2 regions of the Franconibacter pulveris genome follow, and region 2 is predicted to be linked to the other one. Evidence: predicted binding sites of a transcription regulator. Region 2 holds the regulator's gene; the other holds the start of a gene.

Region 1 (7,896 bases), 1.4 Mb from region 2:
GAACTCGGCCCGCTCAGTTCGCTGGCGCATCTGGAGCGCGTAAGCAAGGCGGTCAACGAGGCCAAAGCCTTGCCCCACGTTAAGGTGGTGACCGGCGGCGAGAAGCTCGAGGGTCCGGGTTATTTCTTCAAACCAACGGTTATCGCCGGCGCCAAACAGGAAGACGACATTGTGCAGCGCGAAGTCTTCGGCCCGGTAGTCAGCGTGACGCCGTTTGACGACGAAGCGCAGGCGCTCGCCTGGGCGAACGACTCGCAATACGGGCTGGCTTCCTCTGTCTGGACGCAAGACGTAGGCCGCGCTCACCGCTTAAGCGCGCGGCTGCAGTACGGCTGCACCTGGGTCAACACCCATTTTATGCTGGTCAGCGAAATGCCGCACGGCGGACAGAAGCATTCCGGCTACGGCAAGGATATGTCGATGTATGGGCTTGAGGACTACACGGTCGTAAGGCATGTCATGATAAAGCATTAATTTGCCCATCACTCTTTTAAAAAGGGTTTACGCCGCGCCTGAGAATAACGCCGCGCGGCGTAAGCCAGCGCCTTGTCATTAAGACAATATTATTAATGTTGTTTGTGAACTGTTACGCTGTTTCTTAAAAATATTTCTATTGTGCGCCTGTGATTTTTTATGCATCTTTTATAATTTCAAGGTGAAATAAACGCGGCAATAATATCACTCGGAGGCACCATGGTCGTCACCACAAAGTTATCGCTAAGGCTGGGCGCAATATTACTGACCTGCGCGCTCGCAGGCTGCTCATCAAAGGTTGCTGAAACTAATCAATACTCCGGATTTCTGCAAAATTATTCTGACTTAAAACCGGCGAAAACGCCTTCGGGACAAGATGTCTTACGCTGGATATCACCCGATTTTCGCGTCAGTAATTACAAAAGCGTTTATTTCGCGCCCGTTGTCTATTATCCCGCCGCAACGCCTAACAGCCGGGTTAGCGCCCAGACGCTTGAGCGGATTCGTTCCTATACCGAGCAGCGTTTGAAAACCGCAGTCGGCTCTCGCCTGCAGCTTGTCCAGCAGCCGCAGCCGGGAGGGCTGATATTTAAAACGGCCATCACTGCCGTTTCGGCAGAAAATAAAGACGTAAGATTTTATGAAGTATTGCCTGTCACGGCCGTGGTCGCCGGCACCATGGCGTTAACGGGTAAACGTTCGCAAAATGCGTTGCTGTTTATTGAGGCGGAAGCAATTGACGTTTCAACAAACAAACCGGTATTAAAAGTGGTAAGAAAAGGCTATGGCCGAACAGTTTCCAATAGCACTACGCAAATAACCGAAGCGGATGTAAAAAGCGCGATTGATGAAATGGTCGCCGACGTGGGCGCATTTCCCGCCAACTAACGGTTGAAGATTAAATTAAGCTTAAGGCGAATCCCATTATGGGATTCGCTTTTATTAGCAGGCTAGTTATTCATCCGGTCATGAATCGTTATTATTTCGCCTGCGCCAGAGCATAACCTCAATGTAAATAATACCTGTGAATGGCAATTTGTATTAATGATCAAGATACAGATAGTGCATCCAGCTGGTCATACGCAGCAGGACTTTACGCATGACGGACACATGCGTGAAATGCTGAGAATAGATAGCCACCTGGGCGAAAATGCCATCCGGCAGGGCATCCACCTCTGCATTAGGTTCAAGCTCAATCACCGCCAGCACGCCGTCGCTGCCGGGTTGCAGGGTAAGCGATTGCAGCGTGCCCTGCGCCTGGTAAGCGCCGCCGGGCACCACGGGAAGGATTTCAGTGAGTTTTCCCGCAAAGACCTGACCCGGCAGGGCGGTAAAAACCACTTCCGCTTCATCGCCTGCCTGCAAACGCAACAGCGAGTTTTGCCGGAACTGCGCGATAATTTGCCGCTTTTGCTCGGGTATGAAAACCATCACCGGACGCAGCGGCAGGGCGGCGGCATAGGTGCCGGGGCGAATTAACACCTGCGTGACGTAGCCGTCGCCAGGCGCGCGAACCACCGTCTGGTTGAGGTTATAGGTGGCCTCCGCCAGTTGCGCCCGCAGGCTTACAATCTGCGACTGTTCGCCGTTGAGCGTGCTGTCAAGCTGGCTTTGAATCTGCGCCTGTTCGGCAACGGAAGCTTTTACCAGCGCCTCTTGCGCCAGATAATTTTGGCGCGCGTTATCAATATCGCTTTCTGAGAAGGGATTCACTCTCGCCTGACTGCCCCTGACATAGCGCTGGTAATCTTTATATAAACGATCGCGTTCCGCCGTAATGCGCGACGTGTTGGCGATAGCTTCATCTAATTGTCCTTTCAGGGCGCGAATATTGTGTATTGCTGTGACCAGGTCGGCCTGTAATCTTTCCACCCGGGCCTGATATCGGCCTTTATCAAGCTCAAAAAGCATTTCGCCTTTTTTTATCAGCTTATTCTGTTTATCCGTCACTTTTGTGACGACGCCAGTAACCTGCGGCGTTATCGGCACCGAGATCACTGCTTTCTGAGCAAGGTAAGTATAAGGGTGGTTATAGTTCATTAATAAAATAAGCGCGCCAATTAAAAACACGCCGCCGAGCGCCGCTGTGGGCACGGTCCATTTATTTACCGGTATTTTGAAAATCTTAAAAATCGACCAGGCGATGGCGACATAAGTGAGAATGATGAGCAAGTCCATCTCTTACTCCTGCGGCGGTGGTGTAATATGGCCAAGCTTACGCTCCAGCTCCTGTACGCGTTGCTGCAACTGCGCAAGCTCAGCTTCATCTTTCTGCTGCATGCCCCAGCCACGCTCCGGGCGGTATAAGGTCGCCCAAATCCACAAAAAGGGCCAGATTACGTGAAGCGTAAATAAACTTACCCAGCCTGCCACATGAATAGCATCGGCATGAGGATGGTTGCGCGATTTTGCAATCAGATAGGGGATATCATGCAGGATAATAATCCCATAAAAAATAATCAGAAAAACAAAAATAAGTACACCCAGCGCAAAATAGTTAAGAAACATAGCCGCCTCGAATAAACGATGTACTGTTCGATACTAATATAGACGCTAACGCCATCGCCCTGTTAAAAAAGTACATGATTTTTGCGCTTTATCGCAGAGATTAAAATGGGTTATCAGAAACAAGCGGCAAAGGAAATAATGCATTCATGGCATTTTGCAGTGCGCCCTATTTTATTATATTGATTTTTTTAAATCAATTTTTTGCCGCTGCGAAGAGTAGGTTCTCAATGGTTGCAAAAAATAAGCGGTGGATTTGTCAATACGCCGAAAGTAGAGAGTTGCGCGCGTTTCGCTCAGCTACACCTTTTACCGGACCGGTGGCGCGGTGAAAAATTAACCCGTTTCGTTACCAGCGACGGGCGCTGAAAAAAGAAACCTCTGAAGGTAGAAATCCAGTCACCTTCAGAGGCGATGCAAAGCATCATTCGTTACCTGTGACCAACGTCACGAAGCAAAAATGTAGATAAAGGTGGGAAGGTTCTCAAGGCGAAACATTTAACATTTTGTGTGGTAATACATGTGCTTAAAATACGCCTTAGGCCCCGTCGCGCTGCGTTCTCTGCGTATCGTTGTTTTTTTAAGCGAAATGTTCATGGCGAGACAGCAACAGGGGGAAAATAAACACCGGCGCGGGTTATTCATTCATCAAGAAAAGTGATCAAGGGCGATAAACGAAACCGGGTAGCTTTCGCTACCCGGCTGGGCTTTATTCCATTAATGCTGGTTTACTAAATAGCTGAGGTAGAAATGATAACGTTTAACGAACCATACTCTACTGTCGCTATCCATATTTCCTGTGATGGTATCTATATCGAACTGCCTACCGTGAACGCACATTTGAGCAAAACTGCGTGCCAGAAAATCAAAATTACCAGATAACATAATGCTTTGTTGTTCAACAGACTGCATCAATTCCTCCTTCATCAGTGGGTGGGGATAAAGAAGAAAGGGATTCTTATCAAAAGTATTATTCAAAAGCGTTAAAACAGCCAATCCTATAATGGTTCACTTTTCAACATGTAATAACGAAACGTAAAAGAAAAAGAGGCGGGAATATTATTTTCTCGCGCAGCTCATCGCTTCGTTTATTTTTTACGCAGCGGTGCAAATTGTATGCTTAGCGCCGCAGACCGTCAAAAGGCGCAACGCGCATCATCTACACATCTGCTTACCTTTTAACGCCATAACAGGTTAAAAGCCCTGTAGTTAATCGGTTAGGATGCTAACTATGTTAGTCACGACGCGCCTGTCAGCCTCGCTGGCTGTGGCGCTTAATCTTCTTTGAGCTGCGATGAAACCTCTGTTAATCCTGGTCCTGCTTGCGCTTACCCTCTGCTGGGGCGTTGCCCGTGCTGGCGAAAAGCGGATTTCGATATCCGATCTCCATTTCGTAAAAACGGTCAAAGGGCATATGCGCATTGAGGGACTGGTCAAAAACCTGACCAACCATCCGCTGCGGCAGGTCTATGTCGCATTCAACCTGTTGAAAAACGGCATGGTGGTAGGGTACAGCACCGATATAGTCTTTAACCTGCAACCGAAGCAGGAATGGCTTATCAACGCGCGCTGCCATACGCGTATTGTCAAACCAGACCATTTCCGCCTGGCGGAGCTTTCCGCTATTCCTTAACGCCTTCAGGACGTTGAAGGCGATCGCACCGACGCGTTGTTTTATCCTTGCGCGCCGCATGCCGGCATCGTAATGCAAAAAAATACTCTACCCTTTGAGTAAACACGACTTAAAGGAGGATGTATGTCACTGTCGATCGATAAAAAGCAACAGCCGGAAGGGGAATATGTCTATACCGCAACCTGCCGCGAGGAAACTTACCACTTCACCGTCACCGGCAAAGGGGCAACCGCCACCGAGGCGGACCAGAATCTGCTGCGCGCGCTGGAGGAAATGAAACAGCGGCTGGATGAAGTCGCCCAGACCGGCAAACTCTCCGCCTGAATCTTTTCTTCCGCCTGCCGGGTCTCCGGCAGGCAAAAATGCTGTTCGATTACCGCCAGGCCACCTTACAGCATGCCGGGTTATGAGCAGGCGCTGGCGGCCCGGCAAACCGTCGATGTGATGAACTCTCTGTGTAATAGCCAGGGCGCACCGGTGAGCGCGAACGCGGTTAACGCGGCGCACAAGCTCACCGCGCGAGAAAACCATGCCAGGACGCCGGGCCGCGCTTTGCCTCTTCCTTTCGCCTGCCGTAGCCATAAAACCTGAGTTCTTTAATTAGTTACAACATACTTTAGAGCGCACATCCATCCTTAACCTCACCCTCAGCGTATTCCAGGTCTGGCAGCGCCGCACAGGCGGCATCGCCAGGCCCGTTGTCATTAATCTGTCACAGCGGCTCTTTATAACAGGGGCATCTTTAAAATGGACGCTATGCTGATGAAAAATAAACCTCTTGCTCTCCTGCTTGCTTCACTTTTTTCGTTAACCGCCAGGGCTGCCGAGCCGGAAGTGCATCGTTACGTTGTCACTTTCCCGCAGGGCGATCGCGTGGCTTACCAGGGCGACTACGCCAGCGCTTTCCCGGATGGGCTGCCCGTCGGCGTCGGCTCTGGCCTGCAGTTTCTGCGCAAAGAGGGCGACACGCTGGTTTTTGCGACCGTTACCGACCGCGGCCCGAACGCCGATTCGCCGAAAGCCGGTAAGCGTGAATCGAAAATTTTCGCAAGCCCCGGCTACGCGCCGCAGTTGATGACTCTGCGCGTGAGCGGCGACAAAGCGGAAGCGGTGGCGGCAAAACCGCTGCACGACGCGCAGGGAAATATCACAGGTCTGCCGCTGCCTGAAGGGCTGATTGGCGCGACTAACGAGCTTGCGCTTAACGACGCGCTGCAACCGCTGCCAGGCGACCGCCGGGGTCTTGATACCGAAGGCATTACCCCGGACGGCAAGGGCGGCTACTGGCTGTGCGACGAATATGGCCCGTTTATTATTCACATCGACGCCAACGGCAAGATCCTTGAAAAGCATGGGCCGCAGGCGGAACAGGGCGAACAGGCCGTCGCGAGCGGCCTGCCGAATATCGTCAAATGGCGCCAGTCTAACCGCGGTTTCGAGGGGCTGACGCGTATGCCCGATGGCCGCATCATCGCGGCGGTGCAGAGCACGCTGGATATCGACGGTAAAACCAAGAACAGCGCGCGTTTTACCCGGCTGGTGAGCTTCGACCCGGCGAGCGGAAAAACGGCGATGTACGGTTATCCGATTGATCTCGACCGCTATAAAAAAGCGAAAGACGCCAAAATCGGCGATATCGCGGCGCTGGATAACCACCGTTTGCTGTTGATTGAGCAGGGCGGCGATAAAAACAACGCCATGCGCAATCTGGTTTACGTCGTTGATTTACGCGACGCGACTGACCTTAGCCGTTTCGATAAAGAACAGCCGCCGGAATTTGACGACGCCGACAGGCTCAACGCGCGCGGCATTACGCTTGCGAGTAAATCGCTGCTGGTGGATTTGCGCAAGCTCGGTTGGCAACAGGAAAAGGCGGAAGGGTTGACGATTGTCGATAAGCACACCATCGCGGTGATTAACGACAACGACTTCGGCCTACAGGCTACGCTTGAAAAACCGCAAGGCGACAAGCAGGACGCCGATGATTACCAGGTTGACGGTAAAGGCCACCTGACGCTGGATGGCAAAAGTGTGGCCACTCGCATTGGCATCAAACCGCTGGAAAAACCGCAGTCAGAAAACGATCTGTGGGTGATTACGCTCGATAAACCGTTGTAATCTTATTTTCTCAACCGGCTTAAGCCCGGTTCTACAGGGCGGGTAGCGCAGCGCCACCCGCCAGTTCCACCTGATGATAACGCTGGCCTACAACGTCTGGCGCAGCTGATACTGCTGGATATTTTGCTCCCGCCAGCCGTTGCGCTCAAACAGGCCGCTGAGCTCGTCCGGCACCGCACAGGGGGCGATAATGCCGGGAAAAGCGGCGGCAAGCTGCGCCAGCAGGCGCGAAGCATAGCCCTGACCGCGCGCCTCAGGCGTAACATACAACGCCCGCAGCTGCGGCTCTCTGAAAAGCGTATTCACAATGGCGAACGCGCTATTTTCCAGCGCCACGCCTACGCCGGGCAGCGCCAGCGCGGTCAGCGGATGAATAAGCCAGGGCAGGGCGTGCGGCTCCCCCATTATCATTCCGGCGACCCTTTCCGGGTCGAACGGCTGTAGCGTAAGGCTTGCCGTTTGTTCAGCCGCGCCAACGCTTGTGAAAGAACGCAGGCGATACTCCCTGGTAAAGCCCACGCTTTCATACAGCCGCTGCGCCGCGTCGTTGCCCTTGATAACCTCGACAATCATCTCGTTATCGCCGCGCGCACGCGCCTCAGCAAGCAGGCTCTGCATCATCGCCTTGCCGTAACCGTTGCCGCGCCATTGCGGACGAATAGCGAACACTGCCAGGCGGGAGCGCCAGCCGCGACGCGTAATCAGCGCCAGCGCCACGGGCGTTTCGTCCGCAAGCCAGATGCGGCTGTCGGCAAGCGACAGCGATTCAGCGGCGAAGCGCGAGGCGAACATCTCGCCCTCCAGCGTAAACGGGACAAGATAGCCTTCAAAGCAGCGGTTGAGAATCGTCGCAAGCTCATGGCTGTTGAAATGGGTGGCGTCAGAAACGCGCAATTTCTGAAGGGTCATGGTGGCTCCTTTCGCGGCGGGAAGGGGCATCATAGCATGGGAACAACGTAAGGAAAGGCGGGGTAAGCCCCTGAAATCAGGTGGGGAAGCGCGGACAGGCCATGCCTGTCCGCCTGGGTTGTTAAAGCTTAAACACCGCGACCGACGTGTTCAGCAGTTGCGACTGCTCCTTAAGGGAATGCGCGGCGGCGGAAGCTTCTTCCACCAGCGCGGCGTTTTGCTGCGTGACCGAATCCATCTGCGCTACCGCCAGGTTA
Region 2 (7,896 bases):
CGAGCGTCAGCCCCTGAGCAAACTTGCGGAATTTGTCCCCTTTTTGCGAGCCAATCAGCAAATTGAGATGTCCCCACTCCGCCAGCGTGCGCGTCGCCTGTGCAATCTCCTGCATCAGCGTCTGCAACTGCGTGCGGTTATGCTCATCCTGGCGCAGCTGCTGGCGGAGTTCGCCCTGGCGGCTGGCGTTGTCGCGAAGCATGCCGGCGACTGAGGCCAGCGCCTGCTGCAATGCTTCGCTGCTTTCTTGCTCGCTTAATTCTGCCGGGCGTTGCGTAAGGTGCTGCGCCAGCTGGGCCTGCGCTTGCTCCAGCAGGGTTTGTTGTTGATGCAGTTGCCGCTCCAGCCGCGCTTTCACCCCTTCCAGCTCGCGAAGCGTCGCCTCGTCCAGCAGGGCGGCGGAAAAGGCGGCCTGTTCGCTGAAGGGGCTGGCCGCCAGCGCCGTCTCAAAATCAACACGGGCCTGCTGACAGCGCGCCTGCTCCTGGCGCATCTGTTGATGCAGCGCCTGGCTACGCGCCTCAAGCGAAAGGCAAAGCGTGTGGCTCTGCTGGCCTTCGCTAAGCGCCGCCTGCCGCTGCGAATCCGGCAGCGGCGGCGCCTCCTGCTCCTGCGGCAGGGCGGCCAGCAGCGTTTCATAGTGCGCGCGTTTTTCGCGCAGCTGCGTCTGCTGCTCCTGCTGCTGCTGCCAGGTCTTCGCTTCCGCTTCGCGTTCGCTGAACCAGCGCGCCTCGTCGCCCGGCTGCGGCGGCGTTAGCGCCAGCTCGCTGAGCTGTCGATGCAGGCTTTCCTGCTGCGCCTGGCAGGCGGCTTCAAGCTGCGTGAGCTGCTGCTGCGTTTGCTGACGCTGGTTTTCCAGCAACTGATGCTGCTGGAGGCGATGAAGCTGCTGTTCATGCTGCGCCTGTTCCTCCAGCCAGGGGGTGATATCGTCCTGCGGCAGGAAGGCTATCTCCAGCGCCGCGCAAAGAGCATGCCACTGCGATGTGAGCGCTTGCTCCTCTTGTGCAATGCTTGCCGCTTCGCTTTCCAGTTGCTGCTTTTGCTTCAACTGGCTCTCTTGCTGGCCGCGAAGGGTGGCGCCTTCTTTAACCAACTCATCTTTTTCCTGCTCAAGCACCGCCAGCCGCTGTTTATTGAGATCGGGCTTCAGCGCCTGGTAGTGCTCCACGGCCGGGTGTTCCGTCGCGCCGCAGAGCGGGCAGGGGCTGCCGGGCTGCAGGCGGTTGCGCTCTTCCACAAGGCTTGCGATGGCGCTCTCCAGCTCGCAGACTTTTTTCGCCTGCGCCACCTCTTCCTGTTTGGCTTTGTAGCGCTGGCGCTTATCGGCAAGCTGCGCTTCCAGCTGTTGTAGCTCCTGCTCAAGCGCGGCCTGCCTTTGCGCCTGGCGGGCTTTGCGCTGCGCCAGCGGGGCGAACTGGGCGTGCAGGACGGAGAGTTTTTCCCGCGTGGCGCGCAGGCGGGTGCTGGCGGCGAGCTGTTCGGCAATCTCATCGGGGGATAACGTCAGGCTGACCGGAGCCAGCGCCGCGCGTTTTTGCTCAATCGCCGAGAGGCTTTCGCGCAGCGTTTGCGCCTGCTGCTGGTCGCGCTTTTGCTGGCTGAAGGCGGCCCGCCAGCCCGCCAGCTCGCTGCTCCACTGGCGAAAGCGTTCATGTTCAGTAAGCCATGCGGCAAGCTGGCGCAGCCCGTCATCGCAGCGCGCAAGCTCGTCGGCGGCCACCTGACGGATTTGCTGACGTCGGGTTCGGGCAGTTTGTAAGCGAACGCTTACTTCTTCGTACTGCCGTTGGGTTTCGGCGTGCGCCGCTTCCTGTTCCTGCAAGCGTTGCCAGTAAGGCCGCAGTTTTTCCGCGGGCAAAGCGGCTTCAAGCTTTGCAAGATCCGGCGCGGCGGCCTGTAACGCGCGCGCGGCGTTTTCCACACCGCTGCGGGCCGCCGCCTGCGCCTGCTCAAGCTTCGCGGCGTGCGTGAGCCATTCGTACTGGCGCTGCGTCTGCTGCTGGCGCGACAGTAGCGCATTTTCTTCATTAGTAAGCGCCTGCAAACCTGAGCGCAGCTGCTGCTGCTCTTCATCGCTCAGCAATTTCACTCCCTGGGCTTGCGCTTCCCGTTTTTCCAGCTCCGCTTTTGCGAGCTTATGCTGTTCAAACACGCGGGCGGAAACCTGACCGTAAATCTCGGTGCCGGTCAGCTCTTCCAGCAGTTCGGCGCGGTCTTTGGCGTCGGCATTCAGAAAGGCGGCGAACTGCCCCTGGGAGAGCATCATCGAGCGGGTGAAACGGTCATAGTCGAGGCCAGTCAGGGCGGCGATGCGATCGAGCTTGTCTTTAACTTTGTCGGCGAGGATTTTGCCCGAATCGCAGCGCGCCAGCTCCACGCGCGGCGCCTGAAGCTTGCCGTCCGGCTGGTTGCGGGCGCGGTACTGGCTCCAGAAAGCGCGGTAGGCCACCCCTTTTACTTCAAACTCCACCTCCGCCAGGCACTCGGCGGTATCGCGGGTCATCAGGTCGTTTTGCGTCTGCGAGATAGTGTTCAGGCGCGGCGTCTGGTGATAAAGCGCAAGGCAAATGGCGTCGAGCAGCGTGGTTTTCCCCGCGCCGGTCGGGCCGGTGATGGCGAACAGGCCGTTGCTGGCGAAGGGTTCGGCGGTAAAGTCGATTTTCCATTCGCCCTTAAGCGAGTTGAGGTTTTTTAACCGCAGGCTGAGAATTTTCACGCCTCTTCCTCCTGATGCAGACTTTCCAGCGTTTGCGCGAAGAGGGTGCGCAGCCGTCGCGCCTCCTCTTCTTCCAGCTGTTCCTGCTGCAAACGGCGCTCGAAAACTTCCTCAACGCCCAGCTCGCTCAGCGTTTCGGTTTGCAGCGTGCCGAGGTTTTTCTCGCGCAGCTCGCGGCTGCGGCGCAGCAGCACCACTTCCACCGGCAGGTCTTCGGTGAGCTGGGTTATCTGGCGCTGCATGTCGTGCAGGAACTGTTCGGTAGCGATTTCAATATCAAGCCACACTTTCGGCCCGGCGGGCGCGTCGCGCCACTGGGTCAGCGCCTGGGCAATCTCCTCGAGCGTGCCTTTTACCACCGCGAGCGGCTGGCTTACCGGCACCGGCAGCGCGGTCACGTCACGCAGCTTGCCCTCCGCGAACTCCACCAGAAAGACGCTTTTTTCTTTACCTGTTTCATCAAAGCTCAGGGCGATGGGCGAGCCGCTGTAGCGAATATGGTCGCTTGCCGCCACTTTCTGGGCGCGGTGAATGTGGCCGAGCGCGATGTAATCCGCCGCCGGGAAGAGGTGAGCGGGAAAAGCGTCCAGCGTGCCGATGTAGATATCGCGCACCGCGTCGCTTTTGGTCACGCCCACCGTGGTGAGGTGGCCGGTGGCGATGATGGGCAGCGCTTGTTCGCCGCGCAGGGCGCAGGCGGCGTTGTAGCACTGTTCGTAATGCTGCGTGATAGCCTCCAGCAGCTGCTGCTGTTTTTCACTGCCGGACTGGCCGCCGCGGCTGCGCAGGATATCGCGCGGGCGCAGAAACGGAATAGGGCAGAGCACCGCGCCGGGCGCGCCGTCGCGACGGTTGAGGACAATCGCCTGGCTTGCCGGATCCTGCTGGGCGCTGGCGATCACGCGGGTGTTAAGGCAGGCGAGCAACTCGCGGGATTCATTTAACGTCGCCACCGAGTCATGGTTTCCCGCCAGCACAATCAGCTGACACTGCGTGGCCTGCAGCTTCACCACGAAGCGGTTATAAAGCTCGCGCGCGTAGCTTGGCGGCGAGCCGGTGTCGAAAATATCCCCCGCCACGATGATGGCGTCTGCCTGATGTTCCACCGCGGCCTCCAGCAGCCAGTCGAGAAAGGCCTGATGCTCGGCGGCGCGGCTTTTGGTATAAAAATTCTGACCAAGATGCCAGTCGGAAGTGTGGAGGATGCGCATAGATTTCCCTGTGGCGAAAAAGCGAGAGGGTGATTATAAACAAGCAGGCGGGCTGGTGTCCTGAACGGCTTGCCGGACGGGTGTCATAAATGCCGCAGAGGGAGTCATCAGACGGTCATCTTTTCATAAATCTGTCATAAATCTGACGCATAATGGCGCCGCATTGGATAATGTTGACTTTATATTACAGGGCTAATTATGGCGAGACGTATTCTGGTCGTAGAAGATGAAGCACCGATTCGTGAAATGGTCTGTTTTGTGCTCGAGCAAAACGGCTTCCAGCCCGTTGAAGCTGAAGATTATGACAGTGCGGTAAACCAGCTCAACGAGCCCTGGCCCGATCTGGTCCTGCTCGACTGGATGCTGCCCGGCGGTTCGGGCATTCAGTTTATCAAGCACCTCAAGCGCGAAGCGATGACCCGCGATATCCCGGTGATGATGCTGACCGCGCGCGGTGAAGAAGAGGACCGCGTACGCGGGCTGGAGACCGGCGCGGACGACTACATCACCAAGCCGTTCTCGCCAAAAGAGCTGGTGGCGCGCATCAAAGCCGTTATGCGCCGCATCTCGCCTATGGCGGTGGAAGAGGTTATCGAGATGCAGGGCCTGAGCCTGGACCCGACCTCTCACCGCGTCATGACCGGCGAAAATCCGCTGGACATGGGGCCGACCGAATTTAAGCTATTACACTTCTTTATGACGCACCCGGAGCGTGTTTACAGCCGCGAGCAGCTGCTGAATCATGTCTGGGGTACCAATGTGTATGTCGAAGATCGTACGGTGGATGTGCATATCCGCCGCCTGCGCAAGGCGCTGGAGCACAGCGGGCATGACAGAATGGTGCAGACGGTGCGCGGTACGGGGTATCGTTTCTCAACCCGTTTTTAACTCATAACCTGGAGTGTGACCGTGCTCGAACGGCTGTCATGGAAAAGGCTGGCTCTGGAGCTGGTGTTGTGTTGTCTCCCGGCGCTGATCCTCGGGGCGTTTTTCGGCCATGTGGCCTGGTTTTTACTGGCGGCGGTGACCGGGCTGCTTATCTGGCATTACTGGAACCTGCTGCGCCTCTCCTGGTGGTTATGGGTCGATCGCAGCATGACGCCGCCGCCGGGAAGAGGAAGTTGGGAGCCGCTGCTGTACGGGCTGCACCAGATGCAGTTGCGCAATAAAAAGCGCCGCCGGGAGCTGGGCAATCTTATCAAGCGCTTTCGCAGCGGCGCCGAGTCGCTGCCCGATGCGGTGATCCTGACCACTGAAGAGGGCACTATCTTCTGGTGCAACGGCCTGGCGCAGCAGCTCCTTAACCTGCGCTGGCCGGACGACAACGGCCAGAATATCCTCAACCTGCTGCGCTACCCGGAGTTCACCCGCTACCTGCGCGAAAAAAACTTCACTCGTCCGCTTAACCTGGTGCTGAACAACGGTCGCCATCTTGAGTTTCGCGTGATGCCCTACAGCGAACAGCAGTGGCTGATGGTGGCACGCGACGTGACGCAGATGCACCAGCTCGAAGGCGCGCGGCGTAACTTCTTCGCTAACGTCAGCCATGAATTGCGCACGCCGTTGACGGTATTGCAGGGCTACCTGGAGATGATGCAGGAGCAGACGCTGGAAGGGCCGCTGCGGGACAAAGCGCTGCATACCATGCGCGAGCAAACGTCCCGTATGGAAGGGCTGGTGAAACAGCTGCTGACGCTGTCAAAAATTGAAGCGTCGCCCACGCTGCAGTTGAATGAAAAAATCGACGTGCCGATGATGCTGCGCGTGGTGGAGCGCGAGGCGGCAACCCTCAGCCAGCAGCGGCATGCGCTGACTTTCGATGTTGACGCCACGCTTAAGGTGCTGGGCAATGAAGAACAACTGCGCAGCGCGATGTCGAACCTGGTCTATAACGCCGTGAACCATACGCCGGAAGGCACGCATATTACCGTGCGCTGGCAGCGTGCGCCGCACGGCGCGCTGTTTAGCGTGGAGGATGACGGGCCGGGCATCGCGGCGGAGCATATTCCGCGTCTGACGGAGCGTTTCTACCGCGTTGATAAGGCTCGGTCGCGCCAGACAGGCGGCAGCGGTCTTGGGCTTGCGATAGTCAAGCACGCCATCAGCCACCACGACGCGCGGCTTGAAATCGACAGCGCGCCCGGCAAAGGCGCCCGTTTTTCCTTTCTGTTGCCCGAAAGGCTGATTGCCAAAGAGAAAGCGCTCGCTGAGTAATTTCCTTCGTACTGTAAACGCCGCTTGCCAAAGGCCAGCCTGACTGGCCTTTTTTCCTTCCATTACGTTTTCTTATACCGCATTTACTCTGTTGATTATTTTTTGTTCGCACGAAAAGGTGGTGCTATTTTTATATCTTAGCGTTTCCCACTGCGTGTAATGACTCATGCAGAATAATGGTCTGGTTTTGCGATCCCGTATTGCCTTCAAACGTTATAAGCGTTTAAATTGCGCCCCTGCCGTTGGCAGACCGACTGAATTTGCGTGGTTAATCGAAAAACAATTCTTCGCCAACGCAATCGGGAAGCATATCCCGCTGTCTTTTGTCTGAAATGGCCGCGTTTCGTCATGCGGCGAACGTAATAATTTCAACGATTTCAACACCACATCCACAGGCAGTAAATCTTATGACCCACAAGTTAACAACGCGCGACATTATCGCTCTGGGCTTTATGACCTTTGCGTTATTCGTTGGCGCGGGCAATATCATTTTCCCTCCCATGGTGGGGTTGCAGGCGGGTGAACACGTCTGGACCGCCGCGCTGGGCTTTTTGATTACCGCAGTGGGCCTGCCGGTGCTGACCGTGGTGGCGCTCGCCCGCGTAGGCGGCGGCATCGACAGCCTCAGCACCCCGATTGGCCGCGGCGCGGGCATTCTGCTCGCCACCGTCGCCTATCTGGCCGTCGGCCCGCTGTTCGCCACGCCGCGCACCGCCACCGTCTCTTTTGAAGTGGGCATCGCCCCGCTGACCGGTGACGGCGCGCTGCCGCTGTTCATCTACAGCCTTATCTACTTCGCGCTGGTCATCCTGGTGTCGCTCTACCCGGGCAAGCTGCTGGATACCGTCGGCAACTTCCTCGCGCCGCTTAAAATTGTGGCGCTGATTGTGCTGGCCGTGGCCGCGATTATCTGGCCGGCGGGCGATATCAGCGTGGCGACCGACGCTTATCAGAAAGCGGCGTTCTCCAACGGCTTTGTGAACGGCTATCTGACCATGGATACGCTGGGCGCGATGGTGTTCGGCATTGTTATCGTCAATGCCGCTCGCTCCCGCGGCGTTAACGAGTCTCGTCTGCTGACGCGTTACACCATCTGGGCGGGCCTGATGGCGGGCATCGGCCTGACGCTGCTCTACCTGGCGCTGTTCCGTCTGGGCTCCGACAGCTCTGCGCTGGTGGAACAGTCTGCTAACGGCGCGGCTATCCTGCACGCTTATGTTCAGCACACCTTCGGCGGGGCGGGCAGCTTCCTGCTGGCGGCGCTGATTTTCATCGCCTGCATGGTGACAGCGGTGGGTCTGACCTGCGCTTGCGCCGAGTTCTTCGCCCAGTATCTGCCGCTCTCTTACCGCACGCTGGTCTTTATTCTGGGCGGCTTCTCCATGGTGGTATCGAACCTGGGCCTGAGCCATTTGATTCAGATCTCCATTCCGGTGCTGACCGCCATTTATCCGCCATGCATCGTGCTGGTGGTGCTGAGCTTCACCCGTCCGTGGTGGCACCGCTCCGCTCGCGTTATCGCCCCGGCGATGCTCATCAGCCTGCTGTTTGGTTTAATTGATGGCGTGAAAGCGTCGGCGTTGAGCGGTATACTCCCCGGCTGGACCGCACACCTGCCGCTGGGCGACCAGAATCTGGCGTGGCTGCTGCCGACCGTCGCGATGGTTATCATCACGGCAGTCTGGGACCGCGCAGCCGGACGGCAGGTCACCTCCGCCGCCCACTAAATCGATGGGTTAATGTTTAACCACG

The links. Region 2 encodes PhoB, which activates phosphate uptake and scavenging genes when phosphate is short. Its sites were predicted from a motif close to CTGTCATAAAACTGNCNNAT; they were not measured.
Region 1: the regulator PhoB is predicted to act here: its motif matches at 5,311-5,330, upstream of ACU4F7_RS11645 (esterase-like activity of phytase family protein).

What each region holds. Positions count from the first base shown of each region.
Region 1 is NZ_CM165555.1:2,465,214-2,473,109, reverse strand. Features, by position in the region: gene patD (aminobutyraldehyde dehydrogenase) at 1-474, shown strand, start outside; gene ACU4F7_RS11680 (DUF3313 domain-containing protein) at 694-1,362, shown strand; gene ACU4F7_RS11675 (HlyD family secretion protein) at 1,516-2,652, opposite strand; gene ACU4F7_RS11670 (DUF3302 domain-containing protein) at 2,656-2,982, opposite strand; gene ACU4F7_RS11665 (glycogen synthesis protein GlgS) at 3,697-3,891, opposite strand; gene ACU4F7_RS11660 (FxLYD domain-containing protein) at 4,274-4,612, shown strand; gene ACU4F7_RS11655 (hypothetical protein) at 4,736-4,936, shown strand; gene ACU4F7_RS11650 (hypothetical protein) at 5,009-5,203, shown strand; gene ACU4F7_RS11645 (esterase-like activity of phytase family protein) at 5,375-6,730, shown strand; gene ACU4F7_RS11640 (GNAT family N-acetyltransferase) at 6,818-7,639, opposite strand; gene ACU4F7_RS11635 (methyl-accepting chemotaxis protein) at 7,761-7,896, opposite strand, start outside.
Region 2 is NZ_CM165555.1:1,094,235-1,102,130, forward strand. Features, by position in the region: gene sbcC (exonuclease subunit SbcC) at 1-2,719, opposite strand, end outside; gene sbcD (exonuclease subunit SbcD) at 2,716-3,930, opposite strand; gene phoB (phosphate response regulator transcription factor PhoB) at 4,129-4,818, shown strand; gene phoR (phosphate regulon sensor histidine kinase PhoR) at 4,840-6,144, shown strand; gene brnQ (branched-chain amino acid transporter carrier protein BrnQ) at 6,552-7,871, shown strand.